3 regions of the Kitasatospora sp. NPDC028055 genome follow, and region 3 is predicted to be linked to each of the others. Evidence: riboswitches for the same ligand, from Rfam matches in the RefSeq annotation. Region 3 holds a riboswitch; each other region holds the start of a gene.
The links. Region 3 has a riboswitch for cyclic di-AMP ahead of AB0F71_RS04225 (NlpC/P60 family protein). Riboswitches for the same ligand answer to the same signal wherever they lie in the genome.
Positions count from the first base shown of each region.

Region 1: another riboswitch for cyclic di-AMP. It lies ahead of AB0F71_RS24280 (M23 family metallopeptidase); the one in region 3 lies ahead of AB0F71_RS04225 (NlpC/P60 family protein).
Region 2: another riboswitch for cyclic di-AMP. It lies ahead of AB0F71_RS32910 (LysM peptidoglycan-binding domain-containing M23 family metallopeptidase); the one in region 3 lies ahead of AB0F71_RS04225 (NlpC/P60 family protein).

Region 1 covers NZ_JBEZXE010000026.1:83,848-88,681, forward strand. The annotation lists gene AB0F71_RS24265 (WHG domain-containing protein) at 30-608, opposite strand; gene AB0F71_RS24270 (alpha/beta hydrolase) at 637-1,461, opposite strand; gene AB0F71_RS24275 (YiaA/YiaB family inner membrane protein) at 1,564-1,854, opposite strand; cyclic di-AMP (ydaO/yuaA leader) riboswitch at 2,051-2,209, shown strand; gene AB0F71_RS24280 (M23 family metallopeptidase) at 2,222-3,088, shown strand; gene AB0F71_RS24285 (hypothetical protein) at 3,144-4,055, opposite strand; gene AB0F71_RS24290 (GNAT family protein) at 4,098-4,685, shown strand; gene AB0F71_RS24295 (sensor domain-containing protein) at 4,799-4,834, shown strand, end outside.
Region 2 covers NZ_JBEZXE010000048.1:35,321-40,154, reverse strand. The annotation lists gene AB0F71_RS32920 (RidA family protein) at 1-242, shown strand, start outside; gene AB0F71_RS32915 (DUF2470 domain-containing protein) at 402-1,127, shown strand; gene AB0F71_RS32910 (LysM peptidoglycan-binding domain-containing M23 family metallopeptidase) at 1,384-2,349, opposite strand; cyclic di-AMP (ydaO/yuaA leader) riboswitch at 2,352-2,534, opposite strand; gene AB0F71_RS32905 (MFS transporter) at 2,848-4,389, shown strand; gene purB (adenylosuccinate lyase) at 4,413-4,834, opposite strand, start outside.
Region 3 covers NZ_JBEZXE010000002.1:61,353-66,186, reverse strand. The annotation lists gene AB0F71_RS04235 (NYN domain-containing protein) at 1-1,281, shown strand, start outside; gene AB0F71_RS04230 (NlpC/P60 family protein) at 1,482-2,516, shown strand; cyclic di-AMP (ydaO/yuaA leader) riboswitch at 2,855-3,011, shown strand; gene AB0F71_RS04225 (NlpC/P60 family protein) at 3,022-4,137, shown strand; gene AB0F71_RS04220 (NlpC/P60 family protein) at 4,365-4,834, shown strand, end outside.

The DNA.
Region 1 (4,834 bases), on a different contig from region 3:
CCGGCCCGGCCTGAGCCGCGGGGCGTGTTCTAGGCGGTGGCCGTCCCGGGCCAGGTGTGGAGGGCGGTGGTGAGGGTGGTGATGAGGCGGTCGTGGGTGGTGGTGGGGTCCTCGGCGAGTTGGAAGGCGCCGGCGATGGAGAGGGAGGCGAAGCCGTGGGCGAGGGAGCGGACGGTGCGGGCGGCGTGGATGGCTTCGGGGCCGTCGAGGCCGTAGCCGCGGAGGACGGCGACGATGACGCCGACGAGCCGGGTGGCGGCGCGGGTGAGGTCGTCGTCGGGCTGGGGGGCCTGGGGGAGGGCGGCGTAGCGGTGGGGGTGTGCGGTGGCGTAGGCCTGGTAGGCGCGGAGGACGGCGGTGACGGCGTCGTCCCCGCTGCGGCCGACGGCGGCGTCCGCGAGCCGGTCGGCGAGCTCCTCGGTGACCCGGACCGCGATGAGGCGCCGCAACTCGCCGAGTCCGCCACTGACGTGCTTGTACAGCGAGGGGGTGGCGACGCCGGCCCGGGTGGCGACGGAGGCGAGGGTGAGGGCTTCACCGCCCTGGTCGTCGATGAGGGCGAGGGCGTGGTCGACGACCTGGTCGGGGGTCAGTCCTACGCGGGGCATGGCTTCGTTCTCTCCGTACGGGCGGGGTTCAGGCGAGTTCGGCGAGGAAGGGCAGCAGGGCGTCGGCGACGGCCTGCGGGTTGTCGGCCATCGGGTAGTGCCCGGACCCTTCGATCATCACCTTGCGGGCGCCGAGCTTCTCGGCCTGGAGGTCGGCGACGGCCTCGGGCTTCGGGAAGTCGGGGTCCTTGCTGCCCATGAGGACGAGGGCCGGGCAGCGGACGGCCGCGCACCAGCCGACGGGTGCGGAGTCGCCGGTGACGTGGCCGCGGGTGGCGGTCCGCCGGCCGGGGGTGCGCAGGGCGGCGACGAGCCCGTCGACGTAGCCGTCGAGGTCGGCGGGGCGGGGGCCGGGGTAGGCCATCTTGCGCAGGTAGAAGCCCCAGACGCCGGGCCACCGGACCATGGCGGCGCCCATGACGACCATGACGCCCCGCATGAGGGCGTTGGCCCGGTGTTCGACGAAGGCGTCGATCAGGGCGATCCCGGCGACCCGCTGGGGTGCGTCGCCGGCGACCTTGACGACCGTCGCCCCGGTGTAGGACTGCCCGACCAGGACGGCCCGTTCGATGCCGAGGTGGTCGAGCAGGGCGAGGACGTCGGTGGCGATGGCGGCGGGCCCGTAGTCGTCCCAGACGATCGAGGAGTCGCCGAAGCCGCGCAGGTCCATGGTGACGACCCGGTGGCCGGCGGCGGTGAGCAGCGGGTGCAGGTGCCGGTAGGCGTGGCGGGAGTCGAGCATCCCGGGGAGGAGGACGACGGGGGTGCCGTCGCCCTGCCGGGTGTCGTCGTACGCGAGGCGGCCGCCGGGGACGTCGAGGAACTGGGTGCTCGGGGTGCTGGTGCCGTTCATGGTGGGCCTCCGCCGGCTCGCTCGTTTCTGCCTGTAGCCATAAAGCTAAGGCTAATAGCCTTAGCCGTCAAGCATTCGGCCGATGCCGAGGACGCTTCCCGTTCACGCCCCCTCGACCCGGAAGGGGTCGTGCTCGCTGAGCAGCTTCTCCAGCCGGGCCTGGTCGACCCGGGCGACGGTGTCCAAGGACTCCTGCCGGTCCCGGATCACCTTGGCCAGCGTGAACGAGGAGGTGACGGCGTAGAGGAGGCCGATCGCGAGGAAGGCCCGGGTCCAGCCGCCCACCGGCAGGTAGGCGATCCCGGCGGCGAGGGCGGTGCCGGAGAGGGCGAAGGAGAGGACGGCCTGGACGAAGTACGCGGCCGTTGTCCGTGACTGCATCGGTGCGCTCATGGCGCCAGGATGCGATGGGGCGGCCGGGTCGCACATGAGTAGGAGTACTCAGATGGACCCGGTGGCTGAGGGGTCGTTCGTTGACGTCCGATCACCTGTTCCACAGTGGCCCCGGGCGGATGGCTTGGAATCAGAGCGTCCTAGGATTAACGTTTGATAACGCAGCGCGGTCGTCAACGCCGTACCCAGACGGCACCGTGCGCCGTCGCCTAATCCCGCCGACCGGCCTCCGGGCAGGTCAGGGAGCCGGGGAACCACGTTCCTTGGGGTGAATCGGCGGGGCTCCGGCCCGGCCGTAGGAGACCTTCCTGCTCCGAACCCGTCAGCTAACCCGGTAGGCGCGAAGGAAGGAAAGGAGCGCGCCTCCGTGGCGTCGACGCACACTCCGGCACACCCGGCCGGCCCCGCAGCCGGTACCCAGCTCCTCGACCACCCCGGCCCGCACGGCGCCGAGCCCCGCGACGGCGGGTCCGCCGGACCGGCCGAGCCGTTCGCCCCGGAGGCCGAGGCCAACCGCCACCGGATGCCGCGTCAGACCCGCGGGGCCTCCCCGCTGCTCGGCGTCACCGCCGTCGCCGCCACCCTGGGTGCCACCGGCTTCGCCTCCGCGACCCCGGCCGCCGCACCCGCCGTCGAGGCCCCGGACGAGACGCCCGTCGCCCTGGCCGCCGACCCCGGCCTCGCGCTCGCCGCCCGGATCCAGCAGCAGGCCGACAGCCAGCGCACCGCCGCCGAGGAGGGCGCCCGGGTCCAGGCCGCCCAGGAGGCCGAGGCCAAGGCCGCCGCCAAGGAGGCGGAGGCCAAGCGCGCCGCCGAGGAGGCCGAGCGGGCCAAGGCCGCCGCCCTCACCCTGCCGGTGAAGGACTACAACCTCTCCGCCCACTACGGCCAGAGCGCCCGCTACTGGGCCCACCTGCACACCGGCCTGGACTTCGCCGCCGACACCGGCACCGCGGTCTACGCCGTCGGTCAGGGCACCGTCACCTCGGCCGGCTGGTCCGGCTCGTACGGCTACCGGATCGTCGAGACCCTGCCCGACGGCACCGAGATCTGGTACTGCCACCTCTCCTCGATCATCAAGGGCTCCGGCAAGGTCACCGCCGGCCAGCAGATCGGCAAGGTCGGCGCGACCGGCAACGTCACCGGCCCGCACCTGCACCTGGAGGTCCGCCCCGGCGGCGGCGCCCCGGTCGACCCGGAGACCTGGCTCCAGCAGCGCGGCCTCACCCCGTAGGACCGATGACGCGGCAGGGCCCCGGGCGGCGCGCCCGGGGCCCTGCCACGTCAGCTCACTCCTGCTCCAGCTCCGGCTCCTCCGGCTGCTCCTCCTCGTCCGCGGGCAGCTGCGCCAGGTAGGCGTCGATCTCGGCCGCCCCCGGCTCCGGCGCGAGCTCCGGGAACTCCTCCACCAGCAGCCGCGGCAGCCCGGGCACCGTCCACTCGCCGAGCAGGTCGAGCGCCGCCTCGGTCGCCGCCGCCTCGAACTCCTCGAAGCCACCGGCCAGTTCGTCCGGCATCGGGCGCCCCAGCGCGTTCAGCTCGGCCAGGTTGCGGTAGCTGCGCCGCATCAGGCCCTGCTCCAGCAGCAGCCGCGCGCCGTCGGTGGCCATGCCGACGGACAGCACCCGGCCCGGCCCCCAGCCCTGCTCGTCCGGGTCGTCCAGCCAGCCGGTCGGCGTCAGCGCCTCGTACCCGGCCAGCCGCTGCTCCTCGTCGAGCGCCGCGAAGCCGGCCAGCCAGTCCCGGACGGCCGCCGGGTCCGTCACGTCCACCCCGTGGGCGTGCAGCAGCACCGCGTACAGCCGGGGCCAGGTCACCAGGTCGGCGCGGCGCAGCAGCCCCGCCGCGACCTCGCCCTGCCACTCGGCCTCGGCGTGCAGCCGCTCCTGGCGCTTGGCGTTGAGCCGCTTCGCCGCCCGCTGGTGGTCGACCAGCAGCCGTACGGCCTCGCCGTACGCGAGCGGGTCCTCCTCCGGCGCGGGTTGGACGTAGAGGTGGAGCCGTTCGTACAGCAGGTGCTCCACCTCGTCGGAGGTGAGTTCGGGCCAGCCGTCGTGCATCCTGCCCCCGCCGAGCTCCAGCAGCGCCAGCACCGCGCGCAGCGGCGCTTCGGCCACCGGCGCGCGGTCCTGGCCGGCCGCCCAGGCGAGCAGGTCGGCGGCCCTGGTGCGCGGGGCGAGCCGCAGGTCTTCGTCGTTCATGTTCCGAACGGTAGCCGCCGGACGCCGGTAGGGTCGGCAGCCATGGTCCCCGTACGCCTCGCCGGCCCCAGGCTCGCCCTCCGCGAGTACCGCCACACCCCGGAGGAGGTGGACGCGCTGCACGCGCTGTACGGCGACCCGGAGGTGACCCGCTACCTCCCCTTCGAGCCGCGCGACCGCGAGACCTGCGCGGACCAGCTCGAGCTCTACCTGGAGGAGGCGATGGCCGAGGAGCGGGGCGTCTACCGGCTCGCCGTCGTCCGGCGCGAGGACGCCGAGGACCCGGAGGACGCGCTGCCGATCGCGCACGCCAGCCTCACCCTCGGCAAGTACCGCTCCGCCCACCTCGGTTACGTGCTGAGCCGCCCGGTGTGGGGCCGCGGCTACGCGGGCGAGATCGCCGGACTGCTCTGCGAGCTCTCCTTCGGGGTGCTCGGCCTGCACCGGCTGGCCGCCCGGGTCGACGTGGAGAACGAGGCCTCGGCCAAGGTGCTCACCCGGCTCGGCTTCCGGCTGGAGGGGCGCGTCCGGCACGACCTGTACAAGGGCGGCGCCTGGCGCGACTCGTACCGGTACGCACTGCTCGCCGACGAGTGGTCCGGCCCGGCCGGCCCACCGCAGGGGGGTTAACCCCACCGCCGATCCGCCGGTCGGCCGGATGTTTGCCGGGCCGCGCCCCGGCCAGACTGGACCACGTCAGCACGTACGGAAGACCAGGACGACGAGGGGCCGGGGACCGGGAAATGAGCAGCAGCGGCAGCACGCTGGGTCAGGGATGG
Region 2 (4,834 bases), on a different contig from region 3:
GCACCCTGGAGAACGTCAAGGCCATCGTCGAGGCCGGCGGCGCCACCATCGAGGACGTGGTGATGTTCCGCGTCTACCTCACCAAGCGCGCCGACTTCCCGCTGATGAACGAGGTCTACGCCGAGTTCATCGAGGAGAACGTCAAGCCCGGCGGGGTGAAGCCGTGCCGCACCACGATCTTCGTCGAACTGCCGCAGGAGCCGATGCTGGTGGAGATCGACGCCCAGGCCGTCATCGCCTGACCCGCCACCACGACGCCCCGGGGATCCGGACGCCACCACGCGTCCGGACCCTCGCCGCATCTCCGCCCCCCTTCACACCTCCACGTCCCCACGCGCCCACTTGTCACACCTCCAGAGGGAGATTAGGTTAGGCTCACCTAACAAACAGGAGGTCCGTCCATGAGCCTCACCGCCGGCGACGCCGAGGTGCCCGAGCCCACCACCGCCGAACGGGTCCGCAGCCTGCTCAGCGCGACCTCCTCGCTCACCGTCCGCGCCCTCGGCGAGCGCCACGACCTGGACACCCCGGTCTCCGTCCACGGCTCCCGACTGCGCCTGCGCGCCCCGCTGGACGCCCCGCTCGTCGCGGCCCTCGCCAGCGCCACCGCCACCGACGGCCTGGCCGTCGTGCTCGACGTCACCGACGTCTCCCCCGTGGCGGTCCGCGACCGCATCCGCGCCCGGCTCACCCTGGCCGGCCGGCTGCACCTGGCCCACCTCGCCGACGACGGCCTCAGCGTCCACCTGCGGGTCGACGTCGCCCACGCCGTCCTCGCCACCCCGTACGGCACCGGCGCGCTCACCGCCGCCGACCTCGCCCTCGCCGCCCCGGACCCGCTGGCCCGGCACGAGGCCGCCCTGCTCACCCACCTGGCCGACGACCACGCCGACGCCCTCGACCTGCTCACCCGGCTGCTCGACCCGGCGCTGCTCACCCACGGCCCGGACGTCCGCCCGCTCGCCCTGGACCGCCACGGCCTGGTGCTGCGTCTGGACCACTCGCACGGCCACCGCGACGTCCGCCTGGTCTTCCCCGAACCCGCCCGCGACACCGAGGACTTCGGCCATCGGATGCACGACCTGCTGACCGCCGCCGAACACGACCTCCCGGCCCGCCGGAACTGACCCCCGCCCACCCCGGCCCGCCGGAACTGACCCCCGCCCACCCCAACCCGCTCCCCGAGCCGGGAAACGGCAGCGGCCGGCCCGGCCGTACGAGAGGTATCCCCGTACGGCCGGCCGGCCTTGGGCGTGTCCCGCGCCCAGGTCCACTGGTGCGGCGATCACCCGGTCGAGCGGTCACCCGACATGACCATCCCGGGCGGTCGATTCGCCCCGCATCAGCGGTGGTTCACACGTTCCTGCGGAAGGACCAGCAGGGTCAGAGCGCGACGCCGTGCGCCCGCAGGTAGGCGACCGGGTCGATGTCCGAGCCGTACTCCGGACCGGTACGGATCTCGAAGTGCAGGTGCGGGCCGGTCACGTTGCCGGTCGCACCGGAGAGGCCGAGCTGCTGGCCGACGGTGACGGTCTGACCGATGCTCACGCCGATCGAGGACAGGTGCGCGTACTGGGCGTACTTGCCGTCGGCGAGCTTGATCTCGACCTCGTTGCCGTAGGCGCCGCCGTTGCCGGCCTTCACCACGACACCGTTGGCGACGGCGCGCAGCGGGGTGCCGGTGGCGGCGACGAAGTCCTGGCCGGTGTGGTGGCCGGAGGCCCACATCGAGCCGGCCACGCCGTAGGCCTCACCCAGCACCGGGTTGGCGAGCGGGGCGACGTAGCCCGAGGTGGCGGCGACCGGGGCGGCGGTGACGGCCTGGGCCGGGGCGGCGGTCTGAACCTGGGTCTGCAGCTGGGCGCCGGGCTTGGCGGCCTCGGTCCGGACCTGCACCTGGGTGTCCGCGGCGGCGGAGGTGTCCTGGCCGGCCGGAGCGGCGGGCTTCGCCGGAGCGGCGGGCTTGGCCGGGGCAGCGGGCTTCGCGGCGTCAGCGGCGTGACCGGCGAGGGTCAGCTGCTGACCGGGGAAGATCAGGTTCGGGTTGGCACCGACCACCGAGCGGTTCTGCTCGTACAGCGCCTGCCAGCCGCCCTCGACGTGCTTGACGTCGGCGATCTTCGACAGGGAGTCACCGCTGACGACGCGGTAGCTCTGCTGGGCGGCCGGGGCGGCAGCCGGAGCGGCGGCCTCGGAGGCGGCCGGAGCGGTGGTGGCCGCCGGGGAGGTGTGCGCCTGGGCGCTGATCGCGGTCACGAGCGGCAGGACGAACGAGGCGCCGGTGACGGCGGTGGCGATGCCGATGCGGGCGGCACGGGGCAGGGCGATACGACGAGCCTGTGCAGGCATGGAATTTTCCTCTCCGACGCCTGCGAGGTGAGCTGTCGGGTTCGGGCTGGAGTTGCCCGGCCGCATGCGCGGCTTCACCCCAAGCCGGCCCTGGTGGTCCGCGCCCGAAAAGGCGCGAACTCCGGTCCGGCGACTTACCTGTGGGTCCCCCGCTCCTGCCGTACAGAGTTCGGTGCGAGCCACCGGGCAGCGGCAGGACTCGGCGTTCCACCCGGTGGATCCGTCCGGACTGGCCGGGCGGTCGCTGAACTAAAACTCATCCGTTCGGGTGAAGCAATGTCGATCTCTTGAATCGGCAACAAACTGCACCGCCGCCGTCACCCTCCGGATGATCCCCTGCACGATCAGTGCACGATCCATTCACCCGGCGCCACTGATCCACCACCCTGCGCCGCGGGCACCACCCCCGTGCGACCGTCCGTTCACGCACCGCCACCGACCGACACACCACCCGGTGACCCTTGTCACGTGCGCCCCGGCGGGCGCAGGATTCGGCCCGTGGCCACCTCTCAAGCCGGCACTCTGCGCCTGGGCACCGCGCAGGGCCGCTGGGTACTCCTCGCGACCGTGCTCGGCTCCAGCATGGCGATGCTCGACGGCACCGTCGTCAACGTCGCCCTGCCGCGGATCGGCGCCGACCTCGGCGCCTCCCTCGCCTCCCTGCAATGGACCCTGAACGCCTATCTGCTCACCCTGGCCGGTCTGATCCTGCTCGGCGGCGCCCTCGGCGACCGCTACGGACGGCGCCGGGTCTTCCTGATCGGCGTGGTCTGGTTCGCCGTCGCCTCCGCGGCCTGCGCCGCGGCCCCGACCATCCACGTGCTGATCGCCGCCCGCGCCGTCCAGGGCATCGGCGGGGCGCTGCTCACCCCGGGCTCGCTCGCCATGCTCCAGGCGGTCTTCCACCCGGACGACCGCTCGGCGGCGGTCGGCCTCTGGTCCGGCCTGGGCGGGGTGTCGGCGGCCGTCGGCCCCTTCCTCGGCGGCTGGCTGGTGGACGGCCCCGGCTGGCGCTGGATCTTCCTGCTGAACCTGCCGCTGGCCGCCGCCGTGATCGCGGTGACCTCCCGTTACGTCCCGGAGAGCCGGGACGAGTCCGCCACCGGCCGCTTCGACGTACCCGGCGCCCTGCTCGCCGCCCTCGCGCTCGGCGCCGTCACCTACGCGCTCACCGCCGCCGGGGAGGGACTGTCCCCCGCCGTCTGGGTCACCGGTGCGCTCGGGCTGCTGCTGGCCGCCGCCTTCGTGGCCGTCGAGCGGCGCGCACCCGACCCGATGCTGCCGCTCGGACTGTTCTCCTCCCGGCTGTTCACCGCCGTGAACCTGGTCACCCTCTGCGTCTACGCGGCGTTCAGCGGGGTGTTCTTCCTCCTGGTGGTGCAGTTGCAGATCGTCTCGGGCTTCTCCCCGCTGGTCTCCGGCTTCGCCCTGGTGCCGATCACGCTGCTGATGCTGACCCTGTCCGCGCGCGCCGGGCGGCTCGGCAAGCGGATCGGCCCGCGCGTCCCGCTCACCGTCGGCCCGCTGCTGTGCGCCGCCGGGGTCCTGCTGATGCTGCGCACCGGCCCCGGCTCCTCCTACTGGGCGGACGTACTGCCCGCGGTCGCGGTGATGGGCTCCGGGATGACGCTGCTGGTCGCACCACTGACCGCCACCGTGCTGGCCGCCGTCGAGGTGCGGCACGCGGGCATCGCCAGCGGCGTCAACAACGCCGCCGCCCGCGCGGCCGGCCTGCTCGCGGTGGCCGCCCTGCCGGCCCTGGCCGGACTGAGCGGCGACGCCTACCGGGTGCCGTCCGCGGTGGACTCCGCCTTCCACACCGCGATGCTGATCTGCGCGGGCCTGCTGGCCGCCGGCGGGCTGATCGCCTTCGCCACCGTCCGGGGCAACGTGCTGGCGCCGGAGGAGGAGCGCCCGGTGGCCGAGCCGAACTGCGACTGGCCCTGCGCCACCACCACCCCGCCGCTCGACCCGGGCCGCCCCCGGACGCACGAGGGCCCCGCCACCGGAACGGCGGCAGGGCCCTCGTCGGAGAACTGACGCCAGGTCAGTTCAACGGAGTGTCAGAGGATGTCACCCGGAGCGTACTTGGCCGCCTCCGGGTAGGCCGCCGCGACGGCCTCCACCTGGCGGACGACCTCGGCGACCTGCGCCCCGGCCGCACCGGTGAAGGACAGCCGGTCGGCGAGCAGCGCGTCCAGCGCGGCCCGGTCCAGCGGGATCCGCTCGTCGGCGGCGAGGCGGTCCAGCAGCTCGTTCTCCCGGGCGCCGGCGCGCATCGCCAGCGCCGAGGCGACGGCGTGCTCCTTGATGACCTCGTGGCCGGTCTCCCGGCCGACGCCCGCGCGCACCGCGCCCATCAGCACCTTGGTGGTGGCCAGGAACGGCAGGTAGCGGTCCAGCTCGGCCTCGATCACGGCCGGGAAGGCGCCGAACTCGTCCAGGACGGTGAGGAAGGTCTCCAGCAGGCCGTCGAAGGCGAAGA
Region 3 (4,834 bases):
GGGGTGCGCCGGCGGGTGGTCGGGCTGGCCTCGGACGCGCTGGGCGGGCTGCCGCCCGGGGAGCTGCCGCAGAGCCTGCGTCAGTACGTCAAGTTCACCCCCGCGCGGCGGGCCAAGTACGCGGCCACCGCGCTGGCGGCGGCGCTGGAGTCCGAGCCGGCCTTCCGGGTGCGGATAGCGGAGCGGCTGCGGCTGGGCCAGCCGGACCTGGTGAAGGCGCTGGAGTCGGGGACCGTCCCCGGCGCCGCCGATCCGATGGACGTCGCCGCCGCCGCCTACCTGGTGCGCTCGCCCGGCTGGAGCCGACTGGTCGCCGAGGCGGGCGAGGAGGCCGAGCGGGCCGGCGCCGAGGACGCGGCGGCGGAGGCCTCCCGGCTGGTGGAGAAGCTCCAGGCCGAGCTGGCCGAGGTGCGGGCCGCGGCGCGCGCGGACCTGGAGCGCCAGCGGGCGGAGTTCGAGGGCGTCCGGCGCGAGGCCGAGTCGCTGCGCAAGAAGGTGCGGTCGCTGGAGAGCGACACCCGGCGGGCGCAGGCCGAGACCCGGCGGGTGACCGGGGAGCTGGAGGCGGCGAGGGCGCAGGCCGCCGGGGAGCGCAGCGCGGCCGAGTCCGAGGCGCGGCGGCTGCGGCACCGGGTGTCCGAACTGGAGACCGCGGTCGAGCAGGGCCGCCGCTCGGCCCGGGAGGGCCGCAGCGTCGAGGACATGCGGCTGCGGCTGCTGCTGGACACCGTGCTGCAGTCGGCGCAGGGCCTGCAGCGGGAGCTGGCCCTGCCGGTCTCCCAGATCCGCCCGGCGGACCTGGTGGAGGCGGTGGTGCCGGGGGCGGCCTCGCCGCACGACGTGGCCCGGCGCGGCCTGGCCGAGGACGACCCGGCGCTGCTGGACCAGCTGCTGGCGATCCCGCAGGTGCACCTGGTGGTGGACGGCTACAACGTGACCAAGACCGGGTATCCGGCGCTGCCGCTGGAGCAGCAGCGGATCCGGCTGCTGGGCGGGCTGGCGATGCTGGCCCAGCGCACCCAGGCGGAGGTCACCTGTGTGTTCGACGGGCAGGACCTGGACGTACCGGTCATCATGGCGCCGCCGCGCGGGGTCCGGGTACGGTTCAGCCGGACCGGCGAGACCGCGGACGAGCTGATCCGCCGTCTGGTCCGGGCCGAGCCGCAGGGCCGCCCGGTGGTGGTGGTCTCCACCGACCGGGAGGTCGCGGAGGGCGTGCGGAAGGCGGGTGCGCGCCCGGTGGCCTCGGTGCTGCTGCTGAACCGGCTGGCCCGGCCCTGAGCTGGGGCCGGAGGCGGTGACGGCAGGTCAGTGGGGTTTCCGTGCGGGTGTGCGGATCCGGTGAAGTCAGTGGGGGAACCGGAGTTCACGCCTTCGGGGGAGTGGCAAAACGGGTAGATCTTCACTAGGGTCTGGCGTCAAACCTATTTTCCGGAATCTCACCTGATCAGGTGAGTCCGATGGAAGAAGGAGCCGGTCTCTTGGCCTCCCACCGCCGTCCGAAGCAGCCCAGCCGCGCACGGGTCTCCGTGCTCACCGCTGCTGCTGCGACCGCGGTCGCCCTCTCCGCGCAGGTCGCCGCGCACGCGGCGCCGCAGCCGAACAAGAGCGACGTCAAGGCGCAGATCGACCAGCTCCAGCAGGAGCAGGAGCAGGCGGCCGAGAAGTACAACGGCGCCAAGGAGCGTGCCGACCAGCTCCGCAAGCAGGCCGACCAGCTCCAGGACCAGGTGGCCCGCAGCCAGGACCAGATGAGCCAGCTCCAGGTGGGCCTGGCCCAGGTCGCGGGCGAGCAGTACCGCACCGGCGGCATCGACCCGTCCGTGCAGCTGATGCTCTCCTCCGACCCGTCCGGCTACCTGGACAAGGCGTCGAGCGTCCAGCAGGCCAGCACCACCCAGACCGAGGCGCTCAAGGGCCTGCTCGACCAGCAGCGCCGGCTGGACCAGGAGAAGGCCGAGGCGGCCGCCGTGCTCGCCTCCCTGGACTCCACCACCAAGGACCTCAACCAGGCCAAGGCGGACGTCAACACCAAGTTGAAGGCCGCCCAGGACCTGCTGAACTCGCTCAGCGCCGCCGACCGGGCCGCGCTCCGGGCCCAGCAGCAGCAGGACGACCGCGCCTCCCGCGGCGCCGACCGGGTCGACCTCAGCAACCTGCCGCCGGCCAGCGGCTACGCCGCCGTGGCGGTGGCCAAGGCGATGAGCAAGCAGGGTTCGCCGTACGTCTGGGGCGCCACCGGGCCCTCCACCTTCGACTGCTCGGGCCTGATGGTCTGGGCGTACGGTCAGGCCGGCGTCTCGCTGCCGCGCACCTCGCAGGAGCAGGGCCACATCGGGACCGCCGTGACGCTGGCCACCGCCCAGCCGGGCGACCTGGTGATCTACGGCGGCGACATGCACCACGTCGGGATGTACATCGGCAACGGCATGGTGGTCCACGCGCCGCACACCGGTGACGTGGTGAAGGTGATGAAGGCCGACGCGATGTCGATCAACACGATCCGCCGGATCTGACGCCCCGGCACCACCCCGAGGGCCGGTTCCGGCCCTGTGATCCGCGCCACCTCCGATCGGGGGTGGCGCTTCGGGTGTGCGTCCCCGATGGGCCGGACGGTGAGAGTCGATCAGCTTTGCGTGCGGCGCTGATCACCATCAGTCATTTTCACAAAAGAACATGGGTAATCTTCCGTCTTTTTTCTGACAAGGATTTGAACCGATCACGGTTCAGTTACTAGGGTCGTGCCCCGAACCACCGCACAGTCGATCACCCAGCCCGGGTGGCGGCGGTGGTTACCGCCGAGTTCGCGAAACAGCGGGGCAGGTCGCAACGACTGCCCGACAGGGGAGCCCAGTAGTCGGGGGCGCTGCGGAGCGGAGCCGGGGAACCACACGTTCCTCCGGGGTGAATCGGCGCCAGGTCGGCCGTAGGTGAGGCCGGTGAGGCGTCGTAGGGCATGCTTCCGGCCCGAACCCGTCAGCTCACCCGGTAGGCGGGAGTAGGAAGAAGGAGTCCGCCTTCGTGGCGTCCCATCGTCGTCCCAAGCCCGCCAGCCGTACCCGCGTCTCGATCCTGACCGGTTTCGCCGCCGCGGCCGTCGCCCTCTCCGCGCAGTCCGGCGCGCACGCCGACCCGCAGCCGACCAAGGACCAGGTCAAGGAGCAGGTCGACCAGCTCAACGAGCAGGCCGAGCAGGCGACCGAGAAGTACAACGCCGCCCAGGAGAAGCAGCAGGAGCTGGAGAAGCAGGTCTCCGGCCTCCAGGACCAGGTGGCCCGGCAGCAGGCCCAGGTGACCGACCTCCAGGGCGGCCTGGCCGAGATCGCCGGCGAGCAGTACCGCAACGGGGGCATATCCCCGACGGTCCAGCTGATGTTCTCCTCCAGCCCGGACAACTTCCTCAACCAGGCCGGCGCGCTGAACCAGGCGGGCAGCACCCAGAAGAACCAGCTCAAGCAGCTGCAGGACCAGCAGCGCAAGCTGGACCAGGACCGCACCGAGGCCCAGGGCAAGCTCGGCGAGCTGGAGGCCACGACCCAGCAGCTGAAGGCCTCCAAGGACGAGGTCCAGAACAAGCTCAAGGCCGCCCAGGACCTGCTCAACACGCTGACCGAGCAAGAGCGCCAGGCGATCAAGGCGGCCGAGGAGAAGGCCGCCGCCGACGCCGCCGCGAAGGCCGCCGCCGCCGCCAAGCCGGCCACGCCGGACCGCGCCTCGCGCGACAACAGCCGCAGCGACCTCGGCTCGGGCTCCACCGCCGCGCCGGTCAAGGTCGCCCCGGGCAGCTCGCACGGTGCCGCCGCGCTGGCCGCCGCCGCCACCAAGGTCGGCAGCCCGTACGTCTGGGGCGCCACCGGCCCCGGCTCCTTCGACTGCTCCGGCCTGATGGTCTGGGCGTTCAACCAGGCCGGGGTGTCGCTGCCGCGCACCTCGCAGGAGCAGGCCGGCGCCGGCACCCGGATCGGCTCGGACATCTCCCAGGCCCAGCCCGGCGACATGCTGATCTTCTACGGCGACGCCCACCACGTCGGCATCTACGCGGGCAACGGCCAGGTGCTGCACGCTCCCAAGCCGGGCGCGTCGGTGCGCTACGAGGCCGTCTCCAACATGCCGCTGTCCTCCATCGTGCGGGTCTGATCCCCACCCACGCGTTCACGGGCCCGGTCCTCCGTCACGGAGGGCCGGGCCTGCGGCTTTTCCGGCGGATCGACCTGGTGTCCGATTAGGGGTCAAATATTCGGGTCGGTAGGGGTTTGGACTCACTTGCCCGGACTCGCTAACGTCTGCCACCGGACTCCCGCTCGACGGCCGCCCACCGGGGCGCGGCCGCGGGGCCGCGCCGCAGGACTGGAGCCGTTGCCGCCATGCCCGTGCACCGTCGTTCCCAACTGCTCGCCCGTGCGCTGGTACTGACCGCGGCCGCCACCACGGCCCTGGGCGTGGCGACCGCCGGCAGCGCCCAGGCCGCCCCCGGGGCGCCGGACGCGCCCGACCGCAAGGACGTCAAGGCCCAGGTCGAGCAGCTGTACGACGAGGCCGAACAGGCCTCGGAGAAGTACAACGCCGCGCAGGAGGCGCAGAAGCGGCTGCAGGGCGAGACCACGATCCTCCAGGGCGAGGTCGCCACCGCCCAGGAGCAGCTCAACGAGCTGCGCGGGGACCTCGCCACGGTCGCCGGGGCCGAGTACCGGGGCGGCGGGATGACCCAGACCGCCCAGCTGATGCTCTCCAGCGACCCGGAGGCCTACCTCACCCGCGCCCGCACCCTCGGCCAGGCCGCCGAGCGCCAGCAGGAGACCCTGCACGAGCTGGTCACCCGTCAGCGCCGGCTCGA